2 regions of the Dickeya dadantii NCPPB 898 genome follow, and region 2 is predicted to be linked to the other one. Evidence: predicted binding sites of a transcription regulator. Region 2 holds the regulator's gene; the other holds the start of a gene.
What was found. The regulator CRP, encoded in region 2, controls carbon source genes, mostly activating them, when cyclic AMP is high. The targets are predictions, from matches to a motif close to ATGTGANNNNNNTCACAT.
Positions count from the first base shown of each region.

Region 1: DDA898_RS14820 (YfcZ/YiiS family protein) is a predicted target of CRP. The motif match lies at 2,177-2,194, and genes of this name have one in related genera.

Region 1 is NZ_CM001976.1:3,287,190-3,295,046, reverse strand. Features, by position in the region: gene mqo (malate dehydrogenase (quinone)) at 1-583, shown strand, start outside; gene fadL (long-chain fatty acid transporter FadL) at 669-1,934, opposite strand; gene DDA898_RS14820 (YfcZ/YiiS family protein) at 2,316-2,612, shown strand; gene fadI (acetyl-CoA C-acyltransferase FadI) at 2,892-4,211, shown strand; gene fadJ (fatty acid oxidation complex subunit alpha FadJ) at 4,208-6,400, shown strand; gene sixA (phosphohistidine phosphatase SixA) at 7,284-7,769, shown strand.
Region 2 is NZ_CM001976.1:4,331,404-4,339,260, forward strand. Features, by position in the region: gene DDA898_RS19490 (ABC transporter ATP-binding protein) at 1-41, shown strand, start outside; gene DDA898_RS19495 (LysE family translocator) at 107-712, opposite strand; gene DDA898_RS19500 (hydrolase) at 832-1,830, shown strand; gene DDA898_RS19505 (YheU family protein) at 1,827-2,063, shown strand; gene DDA898_RS19510 (phosphoribulokinase) at 2,190-3,059, shown strand; gene DDA898_RS19515 (OsmC family protein) at 3,105-3,512, opposite strand; gene crp (cAMP-activated global transcriptional regulator CRP) at 3,901-4,533, shown strand; gene argD (bifunctional acetylornithine/succinyldiaminopimelate transaminase) at 4,622-5,845, opposite strand; gene DDA898_RS19530 (aminodeoxychorismate synthase component II) at 5,966-6,541, opposite strand; gene DDA898_RS19535 (helix-turn-helix domain-containing protein) at 6,782-7,857, opposite strand, start outside.

The DNA of each region.
Region 1 (7,857 bases), 1.0 Mb from region 2:
CAACGGTAAGCCGGCGCTGCTGTTCGGGCCGTTCGCGACCTTCTCCAGCAAATTCCTGAAAAACGGTTCGTTGTGGGATCTGCTCGCGTCCATGAACACCTCCAACTTTATGCCGATGGTGAATGTGGGGATCGATAATTTCGATCTGGTGAAATACCTGATCGGCCAGCTGATGATGAACGACGACGATCGTTTTGCCGCGTTGAAAGAGTACTTCCCGCAGGCCAAACAGTCTGACTGGCGTCTGGCGGTGGCGGGTCAACGCGTACAGATCATCAAGAAAGACAAAGAGCTGGGCGGCGTACTGAAGCTGGGCACCGAGATTGTCAGCGATAAAGACGGTACCATCGCCGCGCTGCTGGGCGCGTCGCCGGGTGCGTCCACCGCTGCGCCGATCATGCTGAGCCTGATGCAGACCGTGTTCAAGGATAAGGTCGCGACGCCGGAATGGCAGGCCAAATTGAAGGAGATCGTTCCGTCTTACGGCCAGAAACTGGAAGGCAATATCGACCTGACCAACAAGATCCGCGGCTACACCAGTAGCACGCTGAAACTGAACTACATGGAAGTGAAGCCGGAGTAATGCCGCTGGCATAAATCACCGACTTCTCATCAAACAAAAGGCCGCGATAGCGGCCTTTTTTACGAACAGAGATAGGGTGTTCAGGTTAGAAACTGTAGTTGAAGTTCACGCCGTACAGCCACGCCCGGCCTTTAGAGGTAAAGGTGTAAGAGGGCAGGTTAGCCGCAACGCCCGGTTCGTTGATGGTGACTTTCTGACCGTGCATATAAGACACGCCCACGTCCACCGAAGCGTCTTTGTTAAAGGCGTAGGTGGTGCCGGCGCTCAGCCAGAGACGATCCTGATCCGGGATGGAGATGGTGCGTTTGTCAGCCGGTACCGGACTGTCGTCAAACGCGATACCGGTGCGGAAAGTCCAGTTGTCGTCGTAGTAGTAAGTGGTGCCCAGCGCGATGCGGTAAGAATCGTGGAAGCGTTCATCCTTCTGGAACAACTGCTGGCCGTTGCTGTTGGTGGCACGTAGTTCCTGGAAGCTGCTCCAACTGGTGTAGGCCAGGCTATAGTGAACCGCCCACTGCGGAGCGACGCGGTGGTAAGCGGAGAACTCCCACATTTCCGGCAGGTTGAGCGTGAGCCTGGCGGGGATGGTGTTGCCGCTGGTGCCGCGCGGCGCCGCCAGGTCGTTTCTGAAGGAGCCGTCAAAATCGATGTCGACTTTAGAGCGATAACTCAGGCCGAAGCGGTTGTTCTTATCCAGTTCATACAGGATACCGGCGTTCCAGCCATAACCCCATTCTTTGCCATCCATATGGGTGATCTCAGATGTTGAACTCACACCCAGCACCGGGCCGACTTCGCCGGCGTTACGCACAAATTTGGCATCGGCGTACACGGCATTGACGCCCAGACCAAAGCTGAAATGCTGGTTGAGACGATAGGCCGCGCTCAGATTCAGGTTGGAGGTTTTCAGGTCGGTTTTGCCCGCAATGGAACCGGCGCTGAAATTGTCGCTGAACTCTGTCCCCAGCCCGAAGTTGGTGGTGGCGGAGGCGCCAACCGCCCACTGCTCGTTCAGCGGCATGATGAAATGCAGGTTGGGCACCCAGGCATGCGGCGCAATATTGTCTGCGCTGGCGTCGCGGCCGGTGCTGCTGGAGCCGCGCAAGTCGATATCCGGGTTAATGTAAGTCACGCCGCCGGAAAAGGCCGGGCGATCAAACAGCGTCATGGTCGCCGGGTTGCGGCTACCAGAGGTCGCATTGTCTGCAATTGCGCTTTCACCCGAGAAGGCGCGCCCCAGACCGGATGAGGAGAACTCATTCAACTGGAAACCAGCAGCGGTTGCATTGGATGCCATTAGCGCCAGCGCCACAGCAAGTGATGTTTTCTTTAACAGGACTTTCTGGCTCATGACCGAAACCTCACTGAACGTTTGCAATTTTTGTTAAGCGTGTAACAAGGGACGCGCATTGTAGGGGGGCTTAATGGGCTGACAAATCAGACCAGTTGCGCAAAGTATAAAAGTAAAACGATGAAATGTTTTCTTTTGGTTCCATAAATGTTGCGAAAATGATTTAAAAATTAGATCCAGTTAACAAATGTCATGATTGTGTTTAGGTCTTTTAGCCTATTTCATTGAAAAATAACGTTAAAGTGTGATTTGTATCACGTAATACCTCTTTAATTGGTAAGTGCTAGTGATAGACGACCGTGGTGAGTAAAATGGGGGCAGAATAGATGGATAGCGTGCTTCCGACTGGGGAAGCGCCTGTCGCCGCAGAGGAGTTTTGCCATGACAAACGCGATTAACAAATGTAGCGCGGAAGAAACCGCCGCCTGTTGCTGTGTGGATGTGGGAACCGTAATGGATAACACCGATTGCACCGCCTCTTACAGCCGTGTGTTTACCCACCGTAGCGACGCGGAGCAGACGCAGAAGCAACTGACGGAAAAAGCCCGTGCGGTTGAGTCCGAGCCCTGCGTGATTGACGCCCGCCTGTCGGAGGCGGAAGGCGGCGTTAAACTGGATATGGATTTCACGTTCAGCTGTCAGGCGGAAACCCTGATCTTCCAGCTGGGCCTGCGCTAACCGACCAAGTCGTAGTAGTCGTAATAGTAGTGCCGCTGTAGTGGCGTGCTCGCCCTCGCTTTGCGGCTGATACGCTGAGATCAGCCGCGTTTCCCGATGTTTTCCACTTCATTATTCCTTCTTTTTCATTACCTTTGCCGTCTTATTTCCATTGTGCATGAGCGCCCGGAAGCGTGGCATGGCTCGCTGTTTGGTATCTGCTTGTTTGCATAATGTAATCTTCAGGTTAACAATGAGTTCAGACCCATCGGTCTCTGAAAAGGGATGAACGGAATGGTTATGCGTGAACGCGAAGCAGTGCCGCTGGTCACCCGGCGTGGCGACCGCATTGCGATTGTTAGTGGGCTGAGAACCCCGTTTGCCCGACAGGCGACGGTCTATCATGGTATCCCGGCGCTGGAGCTGGGCACGCTGGTGGTCAATGAGCTGTTGCTTCGCAGCGGCGTCGAGCCGGAACAGGTGGAGCAACTGGTGTTCGGGCAGGTGATCCAGATGCCGGAAGCGCCCAATATCGCCCGCGAAATCGTGCTGGGCAGCGGCATGAGCGTGCTTACCGATGCATATAGCGTCTCCCGAGCCTGCGCCACCAGTTTTCAGGCGGTCGCCAACGTGGCGGAAAGCATTCTGGCCGGCGCTATCGACATCGGCATCGCCGGCGGCGCTGATTCGGCTTCTGTGCTGCCCATCGGCGTCAGCAAGGCGCTGGCGCGCACGCTGGTCGATCTCTCGCGCGCCAGAACCTTCCGCCAGCGGCTGGCGTTGTTCGCCCGTTTGCGGCCGCGGGACTTACTGCCGGTGGCGCCCGCCGTGGCCGAGTATTCCACCGGGCTGCGCATGGGCGATACCGCCGAGCAGATGGCGAAAGACTACCGCATCAGCCGCGAAGCGCAGGACGCTTTCGCCCATCTTTCCCATCAACGCGCTACGCAGGCCTGGGCCGACGGCGTACTGCGCGACGAGGTGATGACGGCCTGGGTGCCGCCGTATAAACAGGCCATCAATGAAGACAACACTATTCGTCGCGACAGCGCGCCGGAACAGTATTCCCGCCTTAAACCCGCCTTTGACCGTCGCTACGGCAGCGTAACCGCCGGCAACAGTTCGCCGTTAACCGACGGCGCCGCCGCGGTGTTGCTGATGAGCGAATCCCGCGCCCGCGAACTGAAACTGACGCCGCTCGGCTACCTGCGTAGCTATGCGTTCTGCGCCATTCCGGTGCAGCAGGACATGCTGGCAGGGCCGGCTTACACCACCCCGCTGGCGCTCGATCGAGCGGGTATCCGTCTGGACGATCTGGCGCTGATTGACATGCATGAAGCTTTCGCCGCTCAGACTCTGGCCAATCTGTACCTGTTCGCCAGCGCTGAATTTGCCCGCGATAAACTCGGGCGCAACGCGCCGGTGGGGGAGGTGGACCGTGAGCGCTTCAACGTGCGTGGCGGATCGCTCGCCTATGGGCATCCGTTTGCCGCGACCGGCGCGCGGATGATCACCCAGACGCTGCATGAATTGCGCCGGCGAGGCGGCGGATTGGGGCTGGTCACTGCTTGCGCGGCAGGCGGCCTGGGGGCAGCGATGGTGCTGGAGGTGACGCAATGACCGAACTGAATGCGATACATCAGGCGCACGAACATGAAGAGCACGCGGCTTTCCGGTTGACGCTACGCCCCGATCATATCGGCGTGATCACCGTGGATGTTCCCGGCGAGAAAGTGAATACCCTGAAAGCGGAATTCGCGGAACAGATGCGCGCGGTGCTGACGCAGGCTCGACAGCACAGTGGCCTACAGGGGCTGGTTATTCTCTCCGGCAAACCGGCGTCGTTTATTGCCGGGGCGGATATCGGCATGTTGGATGCCTGTTCCGACGCCGCGGCGGCGCAGGCGCTGGCTGAAACCGGGCAGGAAACACTGGAAGCGATCGCCCACCTGCCGTTCCCGGTGGTGGCGGCTATTCACGGCGACTGTCTGGGCGGCGGGCTGGAACTGGCGCTGGCTTGTGATTATCGCCTTTGTACGCCGGACGACAGCACCCGCCTCGGGTTGCCGGAAGTGCAATTGGGGCTATTGCCGGGCGCTGGCGGCACCCAGCGTCTTCCGCGCCTGATTGGCGTGGACCGCGCGCTGGAGTTGATCCTGACCGGGCGGCAACTGCGGGCGGCTCAGGCGCGGCGGCTCGGGTTGGTGGATGAAGTGGTGCCGCACGCCGTATTGCTGGAGGCGGCGCTGGGCTTTATTCGCCGCGGTAAACGGCAGCCGTCCTCGCCCGGCTGGCGGCACCGGCTACTGATGCTGCCTTACGTACGCCGCTGGTTGTTTGAGCGGGTGCGGCGGCAGACGCAGGCGAAAACTCAGGGCAATTACCCGGCGACGGCGCGTATTCTGGCGGTGGTGCGCCGGGGTCTGGAACAAGGTAGCCAGGCAGGCTATCAGGCGGAGGCCCGCGCTTTCGGCCGACTGGTGATGTCGCCGGAGTCGGTGGCGTTGCGGCGACTGTTTTTTACCGCCACCGCGCTGAAAAAAGATCAGGGCGCGTCGGTCGAGCCCGGCCCACTGCGCCGGGTTGGGGTGTTGGGCGGCGGTTTGATGGGCGGCGGCATTGCCGGCGTCACCGCGCTGAATGGTCAATTGCCGGTAAGGATTAAAGATATTCATGAGCAAGGCATCACCCATGCGCTGCGCAACAGCTGGCAGCGGTTGAGCAAACAGGTGGCGCGCCGCCGCATCACGCCCGCAGAGCAGCGACGGCAGATGAGCCTGATTTCCGGCGGCACCGATTATCGGGGATTTGAGCGCGTTGATGTGGTGGTGGAGGCGGTATTCGAAGAAGTGGCGCTCAAACAGCAGATGGTGCGGGAAACCGAAGCGGTGACGCCGCCGCATACGGTGTTTGCCACCAATACCTCGTCGCTGCCGATTCATCAGATCGCCGCCGGTGCCGGTCGGCCTGAGCAGGTGATAGGCCTGCACTATTTCAGCCCGGTGGACAAGATGCCGCTGGTTGAGGTTATTCCCCATGCCGGAACCAGCGAGCAGACGCTGTCCACCACGGTGGCGCTGGCGAAGAAGCAGGGTAAAACCGCCATCGTAGTAGCGGATAAAGCTGGGTTTTATGTTAACCGCATTCTGGCGCCTTACCTGAATGAGGCGGCCCGCTGTTTGCTGGAAGGCGAGCCGGTAGAATCGGTCGATCAGGCGCTGGTGCGTTTCGGTTTCCCAGTCGGGCCTTTTACCTTGCTGGATGAAGTGGGGATTGATGTGGCGATGAAGATTGTGCCGGTGCTGGTGGCGGAGCTGGGCGAGCGGTTTTGCGCGCCGCCGGCGCTGGAAGCCATTGCCCGCGACAACCGTAAAGGCCGTAAGAACGGACGCGGCTTTTATCGCTACGATCAGTCGCGTTATGAGCGGTTATGCGGTTTGTGGCGGCGTCAGGGCAACGTGTCCGACGGTAGTCTCTATCCCTTGCTGGATGTGACGCCCAAAGCGCACCTGGATCCGGCGCTGATTGCGCAGCGCTGCGTCATGATGATGCTGAATGAAGCGGTGCGCTGTCTGGATGAAGGGGTGATCCGCCGCCCGGGCGACGGCGACATCGGCGCGGTAATGGGGATCGGGTTTCCACCGTTTCTGGGCGGCCCATTCCACTACATGAATCGATTAGGGATAGAAACGGTGGTGGCAACCCTGCTGTCGTTGCAGGCGCAGTATGGCGATCGGTTTGCTCCGGCGGAAGGACTGCTCCGGCGGCAGTCACAGCAGGTTGACTTTGCTGATGAAACGGAACGCTAAGCGGGTGAGGGAAAAATCTGAACCCACTATCCCGCCTTGTTTTTTATTCTTGTCGGATCAGTAGAATAATAAACTTCAAAGCCGTAAGGCAGATTTTTTGAATGAAAAACCTAATGTTGTTTAAAAAAATTATTTTATTGGCTGACGAGAAACGTTATTTCCTGGATTCACGTTTAGGTGAAAAACGTTAATTGATAAAAATACCGAGCACGATGGTGCGCTAGCGGAGTAATGGTTTTATTTTATTGAAAATACTTGTTTTTCTTATTTAAACATTCCGTTGTTTTTACCACCCAGTAAAACAATTCCCTGAATGCTGGGCATAATACCGCGCTGAATTATTTAAATATGCTGTATTCAGCACCGGTGTTTTCTCTGTTCACTATAATGAGGCAGGGTATTTTTTCCAGTGTTTCCCTCGGTTATAAGATGAAAAAGTGTAAAAGTGTCAGCAAAATAAAACCGGTGCCGGTTTATTCTGTATTGCGGAGATTGATAATTTTTTTATCTGAATGAAAATTATTTTTTAGTCTAAACTGCTGTTAAATGAAATCTAAAAGATAGCCGGCAGCATATTATGATGACGTGATGTCGGCTTTGCCCTGAAAAAATTAAGGTTAATTGCCTGAAAAACGGGAAGTTGCCGGCTGTGGCGCGATGGCTGAGCCGTGGCGCAGCGCGACGCATGATGTGGTTGGTTGCGATTCGCCGGCAATTGGGGTAAAAAAATGCGCTTTGCGTTGGTCAAAACGCCATCAGCAGGATGTGGCGATACCCGATACCAGGCTGTGACCTATCGCAAAACGGCCCCGTGCCGATTCAGCTAATCTGAAGCTATCCCCAGGGTTTTATTGCCCTTTTTTCATCAATATAGCGGTGTAATATGCAAGTTTTGATCATGCGTCATGGTGATGCCGTACCTGACGCCGCCAGTGATGCGCTCCGGCCGTTAAGCCGCCGGGGAGATGAAGAATCTCGTCAAATGGCAGCCTGGCTCAACGATCAGTCGGTTGATATTGAGCGGGTGCTGGTGAGTCCTTACGTACGGGCTCAACAGACGTTGCAGGTCGTAGCGGAGAAAGTGCCGCTGCCGGAAAGTGAATGTCTGCCGGAGCTGACGCCGGGGGGCAACGCCGAACTGGTGTGCGATTATTTGCTGGCGCTGGCAAAAGAAGGCACCGGTGCGGTGCTGGTGGTTTCCCACCTGCCGCTGGTGGGGTATCTGGTCGCCGGGTTGTGCCCGACTGAGACCGCGCCCATGTTCGCTACATCGGCCGTTGCCTGCGTCGAGCTGGATGACGTCTCCGGCACCGGCGTATACCACTGGCAGGTCACGCCGTCCCAACTGACTGCCAAAGTCAAACCCTGATCGTCCGACGACAGGCGCCGTTAGCGGCTCCTGTCTGGTTTTCATGCGGTTTACGCCGTGGCGATTTTCCTGAATGACGGGGAAGGTG
Region 2 (7,857 bases):
AGCTGGAGCAGTTGCTGCGCGACGCTGAAAGTCAGGGCTAAACGTCCGGCTTCACGTTTGAACGGCGGGCGGAACAGCCCGCCGCTTTCTTCTTCATGCCAAATCATCAATGCCAGATCATCAGCACGCAGGTCGCCGTCAGCAACCCCATAGCGAGATTGAAAATCTTCCAGGCGCGCGGACTACGCAACAAGCGGCCGATCATCGCGCCGAATCCCAGCCAGATAACCCCAGCCACGAAATTAACGCCTACCATCGCGACGCTGATCGCCACCACCGAGCCCGCATAACCGTCGCCGGCCAGACTAAACCCCGCCACCGCGCCCAGCGCCATCAGCCAGGCCTTTGGATTGAGGAATTGCAGTAACCCGCCCTGATACAGTGGGATCGGCGCCGGCGGCGCGGTGTCGGTATCCAGCTTTTCATACGCCGCGGTGGCAATCTTCCACGACAGCCACAGCAGATACACGCTGCCCAACACTTTCAACGCCAGATGCAGCGACGGATAAAGCAGGATCAGGCTGCCCAGCCCCAGCGCCACCAGCAGCAGCATACTTTGCATGCCGACCATGATACCCAGCATCAGCGGCATGGAACGCCATACGCCAAAATTGGCGGCGGAGGCGGTAAGTAGCATATTATTAGGGCCGGGCGTAATAGCGGCGACCCACAAAAAACCGAGCATCGAAAGAAACAGGCTGAAGTGCTCCATGAAACGACAATCCTTTAACGGAAGGGACGTCACAACCTAGCAGCGCGGTGTGATGCAGACAAGCTTTTCACCGTGCCGCAACGGCTATCACGGCACCTTTTCATCATGGCTTTCTGGTTATGAATAATTCTTCTCAGCGTGGCACGTGTTTTCAGCCTTTACCGGGCGTGCGCAACCCGCACCTGCAGACCTTGCTGCCGCGGTTGCTTCGCCGCCATCCGGCCCTGAAGCCGGTGTGGCAGAAACTGACTATGCCGGACGGGGATTTTGTCGATCTCGCCTGGAGCGAAGCGCCGACTCAGGCGCAGCACAAACCTCGCGTGGTGCTGTTTCATGGGCTGGAGGGCAGTTTTCACAGTCCTTACGCCCACGGGTTGATGGCCGCCTGTCAGCGGCGCGGCTGGCTGGCGGTGGTGATGCACTTTCGCGGTTGCGGCGGACAACCCAACCGTCTGCCGCGCGCTTATCACGCCGGCGAAACCGAGGACGCTCGCTATTTCCTGCACTGGCTGAACCAGACGCTGGGTGCCGCCCCCACCGCGGCGGTCGGAGTATCGCTGGGCGGCAACATGCTGGCCTGCCTGCTGAGCCGTCAGGACGCGCCCGGCACGCTGAACGCCGCGGCGATCGTCTCCGCGCCGCTGATGCTGGAGCCTTGCAGCCGCCGTCTGGAGCACGGGTTTTCCCGCGTGTACCAATCGTATCTGCTTAATCTGCTGCGCCGCAGCGCTTTGCGCAAGCTTTCCGTCTACCCCGATTGCCTGCCCGTTTCCGCCGCGAGGCTACGACAAGTACGCCGCCTGAGAGAATTTGATGATCTGATCACCGCCCAGCTACATGGCTTTACCGATGCAACGGAGTATTACCGGCGCAGCAGCGCGCTGCCGCAGTTGTCGCACATCCGCCAGCCGTTGCTGATCATTCAGGCCAAAGACGATCCGTTCATGACGCCGGCCGTGATCCCCGATATATCGCAACTGCCGGCCAACATCGACTATCAACTGACGGAATGCGGCGGCCATGTCGGTTTTGTCGGCGGATCGTGGCGCAAACCCGAACTGTGGCTGGAACACCGTATTCCCGACTGGTTTACCCCTTATCTGGAGCAGAACGCATGATCATTCCCTGGCAAGAACTGGCGACGGAAACGCTGCAAAATCTGATTGAATCGTTCGTCCTGCGCGAAGGGACCGACTACGGCGAGCAGGAGCGAACGCTGGAAGAAAAAGTGGCTGATATACGCCAGCAACTGGCGCAGGGCGACGTGGTACTGGTGTGGTCGGAACTGCATGAAACCGTCAATATCATGCCCCGCAACCAGCTCAGCAGCGGTGAACGGTATCAGCCCTGAATCAATCGCTTAAAAACGTAAATTGGCGTGTCACCACGGTATAAACATGCTAACAATTATCAGATATCTCTGACCGGAGTTGGCGCCGTTCACCAGAGGTTGCCCCATTCACCGGAGGTTACACTCATGTCGCACCAGCATCCGATTATCGCGGTCACCGGCTCCAGCGGTGCGGGGACCACCACCACCAGCCTGGCGTTTCGCAAGATTTTCCAACAACTGAACCTTCGCGCCGCGCTGGTGGACGGCGACAGCTATCACCGCTATACCCGGCCGGAAATGGACATGGCGATCCGCAAAGCGCGGGATCTGGGGCGCCACATCAGCTATTTCGGGCCGGAAGCGAACGATTTCTGCCAGTTGGAACACACCTTTATCGAATATGGCCTCAGCGGCACCGGCCAGACCCGCAAATACCTACACACCTACGACGAGGCGATTCCCTACAATCAGGTGCCCGGCACCTTCACCCCCTGGGAGCCGATGCCGGAACCGACCGACCTGTTGTTTTACGAGGGGCTGCACGGCGGCGTGGTCACCGACCAGCACGATGTGGCGCAGCATGTCGACCTGCTGGTCGGCGTGGTGCCGATCGTCAACCTGGAGTGGATTCAGAAGCTGGTGCGCGATATCAACGAGCGCGGTCACTCCCGCGAGGCGGTAATGGATTCCGTCGTGCGTTCGATGGAGGATTACATCACCCACATCACCCCGCAGTTTTCCCGCACCCACATCAACTTTCAGCGCGTGCCGACGGTGGATACCTCTAACCCGTTCGCCGCCAAAGCCATTCCGTCAATGGACGAAAGTTTCGTGGTGATTCATTTTCAGGGGCTGGACCACATTGACTACCCTTACCTGCTGGCGATGTTGCAGGGCTCGTTCATTTCCCACATCAACACGCTGGTGGTGCCGGGCGGCAAAATGGGGCTGGCGATGGAACTGATCATGATGCCGCTGGTGCAGCGATTAATAGAAGGCAACCATATTGACTAAGCGACGCGGCGGAGCACCGAAACTCGCCGCCGCGTGCCTGACGATTTAGTCGAGCGCGATCACTTCGTGGCTGTGGGTGATCGTCACCGCTTTCTCCAGCATCAGCGCCACGGAGCAGTATTTCTCCGCCGACAGCGACACCGCACGCTCCACGGCCTTGTCGTTCAACCCTTTGCCGGTAACGATAAAGTGCAGGTTGATGGCGGTGAACAAACGCGGCGCTTCCTCACGGCGTTCAGAGGTCAGGCGCACTTCGCAGTCCGCCACATCGTAGCGGCCTTTCTGCAGGATAGACACCACATCAATGGCGCTGCATCCGCCTGCCGCCATCAGCACCATTTCCATCGGGCTGGGCGCTTTATCGCCGGCGTTGCCGTCCATCAGCAGTTGATGTCCGGACGCGGACTCGCCAAGAAACGTTAACCCTTCAACCCATTTCACCCGAGCCTGCATAAGTTTGCCCTCAATCAATTATTTTTGAAATTTTACACCGCTTATGTATAAAAAAGTCTGATAATCAGAGCTTAATCATGCTGAAGCGAGACAACACAAGACACTACACTCAACCTGTGTTACAAACGAAGGCGTAAACCGGTGTGCGTTGAGCCTCTGCCTGACCAGCCGCCGGCTTACTGGCGTCATCCGATATACCCTCAATAATTCGATTGCAGGAAAGCCAACGCGCCTGCAGCCTGAAGTATGACGGTTATAGACAGCCTCAGTATATTCCCTGACGTCATTCCGCCAGGACGGAATTGAATTATAACTATGTTATCACGCCGTACAGGGAACTCTGAGCCCTGTGATTTGCGCAGTGAATTACAACAGAGGATAACAGCGAATGGTTCTCGGCAAACCGCAAACAGACCCGACTCTCGAATGGTTCCTTTCTCATTGCCACATTCACAAGTACCCATCGAAGAGCACTCTGATTCATCAGGGTGAAAAAGCAGAGACGCTTTACTACATCGTGAAAGGCTCGGTTGCCGTGCTGATCAAGGATGAAGAAGGCAAGGAAATGATTCTTTCTTATCTGAATCAGGGCGATTTTATCGGCGAACTTGGTTTGTTCGAAGATGGTCAGGAACGCAGTGCGTGGGTCCGGGCGAAAACCGCCTGCGAAGTCGCTGAGATTTCCTATAAAAAATTCCGCCAGCTGATTCAGGTCAACCCGGATATTCTGATGCGGTTGTCCTCGCAGATGGCGCGACGCCTGCAGGTGACCTCGCAGAAAGTCGGCAACCTGGCGTTCCTCGACGTAACCGGCCGTATCGCGCAAACCCTGCTCAACCTGGCCAAGCAACCGGACGCCATGACCCACCCGGACGGCATGCAAATCAAGATCACCCGGCAGGAGATCGGTCAGATTGTCGGCTGTTCCCGCGAAACTGTCGGTCGTATCCTGAAGATGCTGGAAGATCAGAACCTGATCTCCGCCCACGGTAAAACCATCGTGGTGTACGGCACCCGCTGATTATCATCCACCGGATCAAAATCAGCCGGATCAAAAAGAGCGTGCCCAGGCACGCTCTTGTCGTTTTAGTGCAGAGAAAAGCCGTGGCTTACGCGCCTTTCACCACCTGCTCCACTGCTTTCCCGAACAGCGCCATGCCTTGATCGATCTCTTCCGGAGTAATCACCAGCGACGGCACAAAACGGATCACGTCCGGCCCCGCCACCAAAATCATCAACCCCAGGTCCGCCGATGCGGCCAGGAAATCCCTGGCGCGGCCATGCCAGGCCGGTTTCAGCTGCGCGCCCAGCAGCAGACCCATGCCGCGGATTTCGTCGAAAATATCGTACTGCGCATTAATGCGCTCCAGCGCAGACACAAAGCGCGCATGACGATCCACCACCCCGGACAGCACCTCCGGCGTGTTGATCACATCCAGCGCCGCTTCCGCCACCGCGCAGGCCAGCGGATTGCCGCCGTAGGTCGTGCCGTGAGTACCGACCGCCATCACCGACGCAATCTCTTCCGTGGTCAGCATCGCGCTGATCGGGAAACCGCCGCCCAGCGCTTTGGCGGTGGTCAGAATATCCGGCGTGATGCCGTAATGCATATAAGAGAACAGCTTGCCGCTGCGGCCCATGCCGCACTGCACTTCGTCAAATACCAGCAGCGCCTGATACTGATCGCACAGCTCGCGCACGCCGCTGAGGAAGGCCGGCGTAGCGGGCGTGATACCGCCTTCGCCCTGAATCGGCTCCAGCACCACCGCGCAGGTGTGGTCATCCATCACCGCTTTTACCGCGTCCAGATCGTTGAACGGCACATGCACGATGTCCGCCGGTTTCGGGCCGAAACCATCGGCGTATTTCGGCTGGCCGCCGACGGAAACGGTGAACAGCGTACGGCCGTGGAACGACTGATAAAACGAAATGATCTTGGTCTTGTACGGGCTATGGCGGGTAATGGCGTAATGGCGAGCCAGCTTGAATGCCGCTTCGTTGGCTTCCGCACCGGAGTTAGCGAAAAAGACGCGGTCGGCAAAGGTGGCATTGATCAGTTTGGTGGCCAAACGCAGCGCCGGTTCGTTGGTGAACACGTTACTGGTATGCCACAGGGTTTCGCCCTGCTCTTTCAACGCCGCCACCAGCGCCGGATGGCAGTGCCCCAACGCCGTTACCGCGATGCCGCCGGAAAAGTCGATATATTCCTTGCCCTGCTGATCCCAGACACGGCTCCCTTTGCCTTTTACCGGCACAAACTGCGCGGGTGCATAAACCGGAAGAATTACCTTATCGTAAGTATCCCGTGTTACTGCTGCTTTCTCTGTCGCCATTTGCTGCCCCGTTGTGATATCCGTGGTTTTCGAGTGAAAATATAGTCATTAAATATGCATAAAAAATCAAAAATACGCAATCATTAATCCGGTAATGCCGGATTTGCGCCCGCTATCCACCTATAAATCAAGGAAATTTCTCAGTAGCTGGTGTCCCTGCTGGCTGAGAATGCTTTCCGGGTGGAACTGCACGCCTTCCAGCGGCAGCGAGCGGTGACGCACACCCATGATCTCATCGATTCCGGCGTCGTTCTCGGTCCAGGCGGTCACCTCAAAACAATCAGGCAGCGAATCCTTTTCCAGAATCAGCGAGTGATAACGGGTGACGGTTAACGGGTTTGCCAGCCCGGCGAATACGCCGCGGCCAGCGTGCCGTACCGGCGAAGTCTTGCCATGCATCACCTGACGGGCGCGCACCACCCGCGCGCCAAACGCCTGCCCCAGCGCCTGATGCCCCAGACACACCCCCAAAATCGGCAACGTGCCGGCGAAATGGCGGATAGCCGCCAGCGAAATCCCGGCGTCATCCGGCGTACAGGGGCCAGGGGAAATCACCAGCCGTTGCGGCGATAACCGCTCAATGTCCGCCAGCGTCAGCGCATCATTACGCCTGACCAGCACCTCCGCCCCCAACTCGCAAAAATACTGGTACAGGTTGTAGGTAAAGGAGTCGTAGTTGTCGATAAGTAGCAGCATATCTTTATCTATCAGCGGGTGAATGGCGTTATGCTCGGTGCAGGCGTCATGTCTAACACAACATGATGCAGAATGAATGATGTCGAGTCTGAAGAGTTGAGACACGGTTGTCCAGATGCGAGCCTGAAACAGCCGGAGAAGGCAGTAAATGGAGAAGAAAATAAATAAAGAAATGGGTGCCAATACCGCGAAAAACCCGGCCATGCCATGGCCGGGGACGTTAAGAAAGGGAGCCGGCTGTCACCCGGTTTCATCACGCAACACCACCGGGTTGAATTTTTTCCGGAACTCGATGGGCGTAACGCCGGTATAACGTTTGAACATTTTCTCAAAATGGCTCAGGTCGCCATAGCCGCAATCCAGATAGAGATTGGTGATCCGGCTCATGGGGTGGCATTCCAGCCGCTGGCAGGCATAGAAAATGCGGGTCTGATTCAAAATCTGCTTAAACGACAGCCTGAGGCTGTGCTTGAGCAGATAGGAGAGATGCGACGGGCTGATGTGGGAATTCTCCGCCAGCTCAATCAGCGTCACCTCCTGCTGGAAATGTTCACCCAGATACAGTAACGCCTTGATCACCGACGGGTGAAACTGCTGCAGAGCGTCCTGATCGCGGCTGAGCACCGCATCGCACAATGAACGGTTAATCCGTTGCCGCTCGCCCGACGCCTCCAGCTCAGTTCGTGTCACGATTTGCGGCAGAATGCTACTGGCCTGCGCCAGGTCGATCTCGGCGTCGTCGCTGAGCATCAACAGCCGGGCGACACTATGCCACAGTTGCCGCACGTTGCCGGGCCAGTCGTAATGATGCAGGTGAAACAGCACCTCGGGATGCAATGTCTGCCGGACGGACTGACGGTACGCCTGCCAGGCGGCATGAACCAGTTCGGCGATATCCTGCGTTCTGCCTTTCAGCGCCGGCACTGACAGCGACTGGCAGCCAAATGCCGACACCAGCTGCGCACCGGGTTGCGCCGGCGACGCACGTTGCTCGGTCAGCGTCGCAATCAGCCCAAACACCAGACGCAGCTCGCTCCGCCGGGCATGTTCCACCCGAAGCAACGCCAGAGCCTTCTGCTGCTGCTGTTCGGTTAGCGTATCAAAACCAGGAATACACAGGGTCAACCGACGATCGTCGGGAATCGCGGCAAGAACCTGTTCCAGCCGTTTGATGGGATCACCTTCGCCACCCAATTCGACATAGCGCCCCTGCAGCGCCTGTAGTCTGGCGCGAATATAGCCGGTGATTTCAGACAGATCCGCGCCCGGCTCGCCAAAAAGCAGAATAGGCCTGCCGGATAACATCAACCGATCAA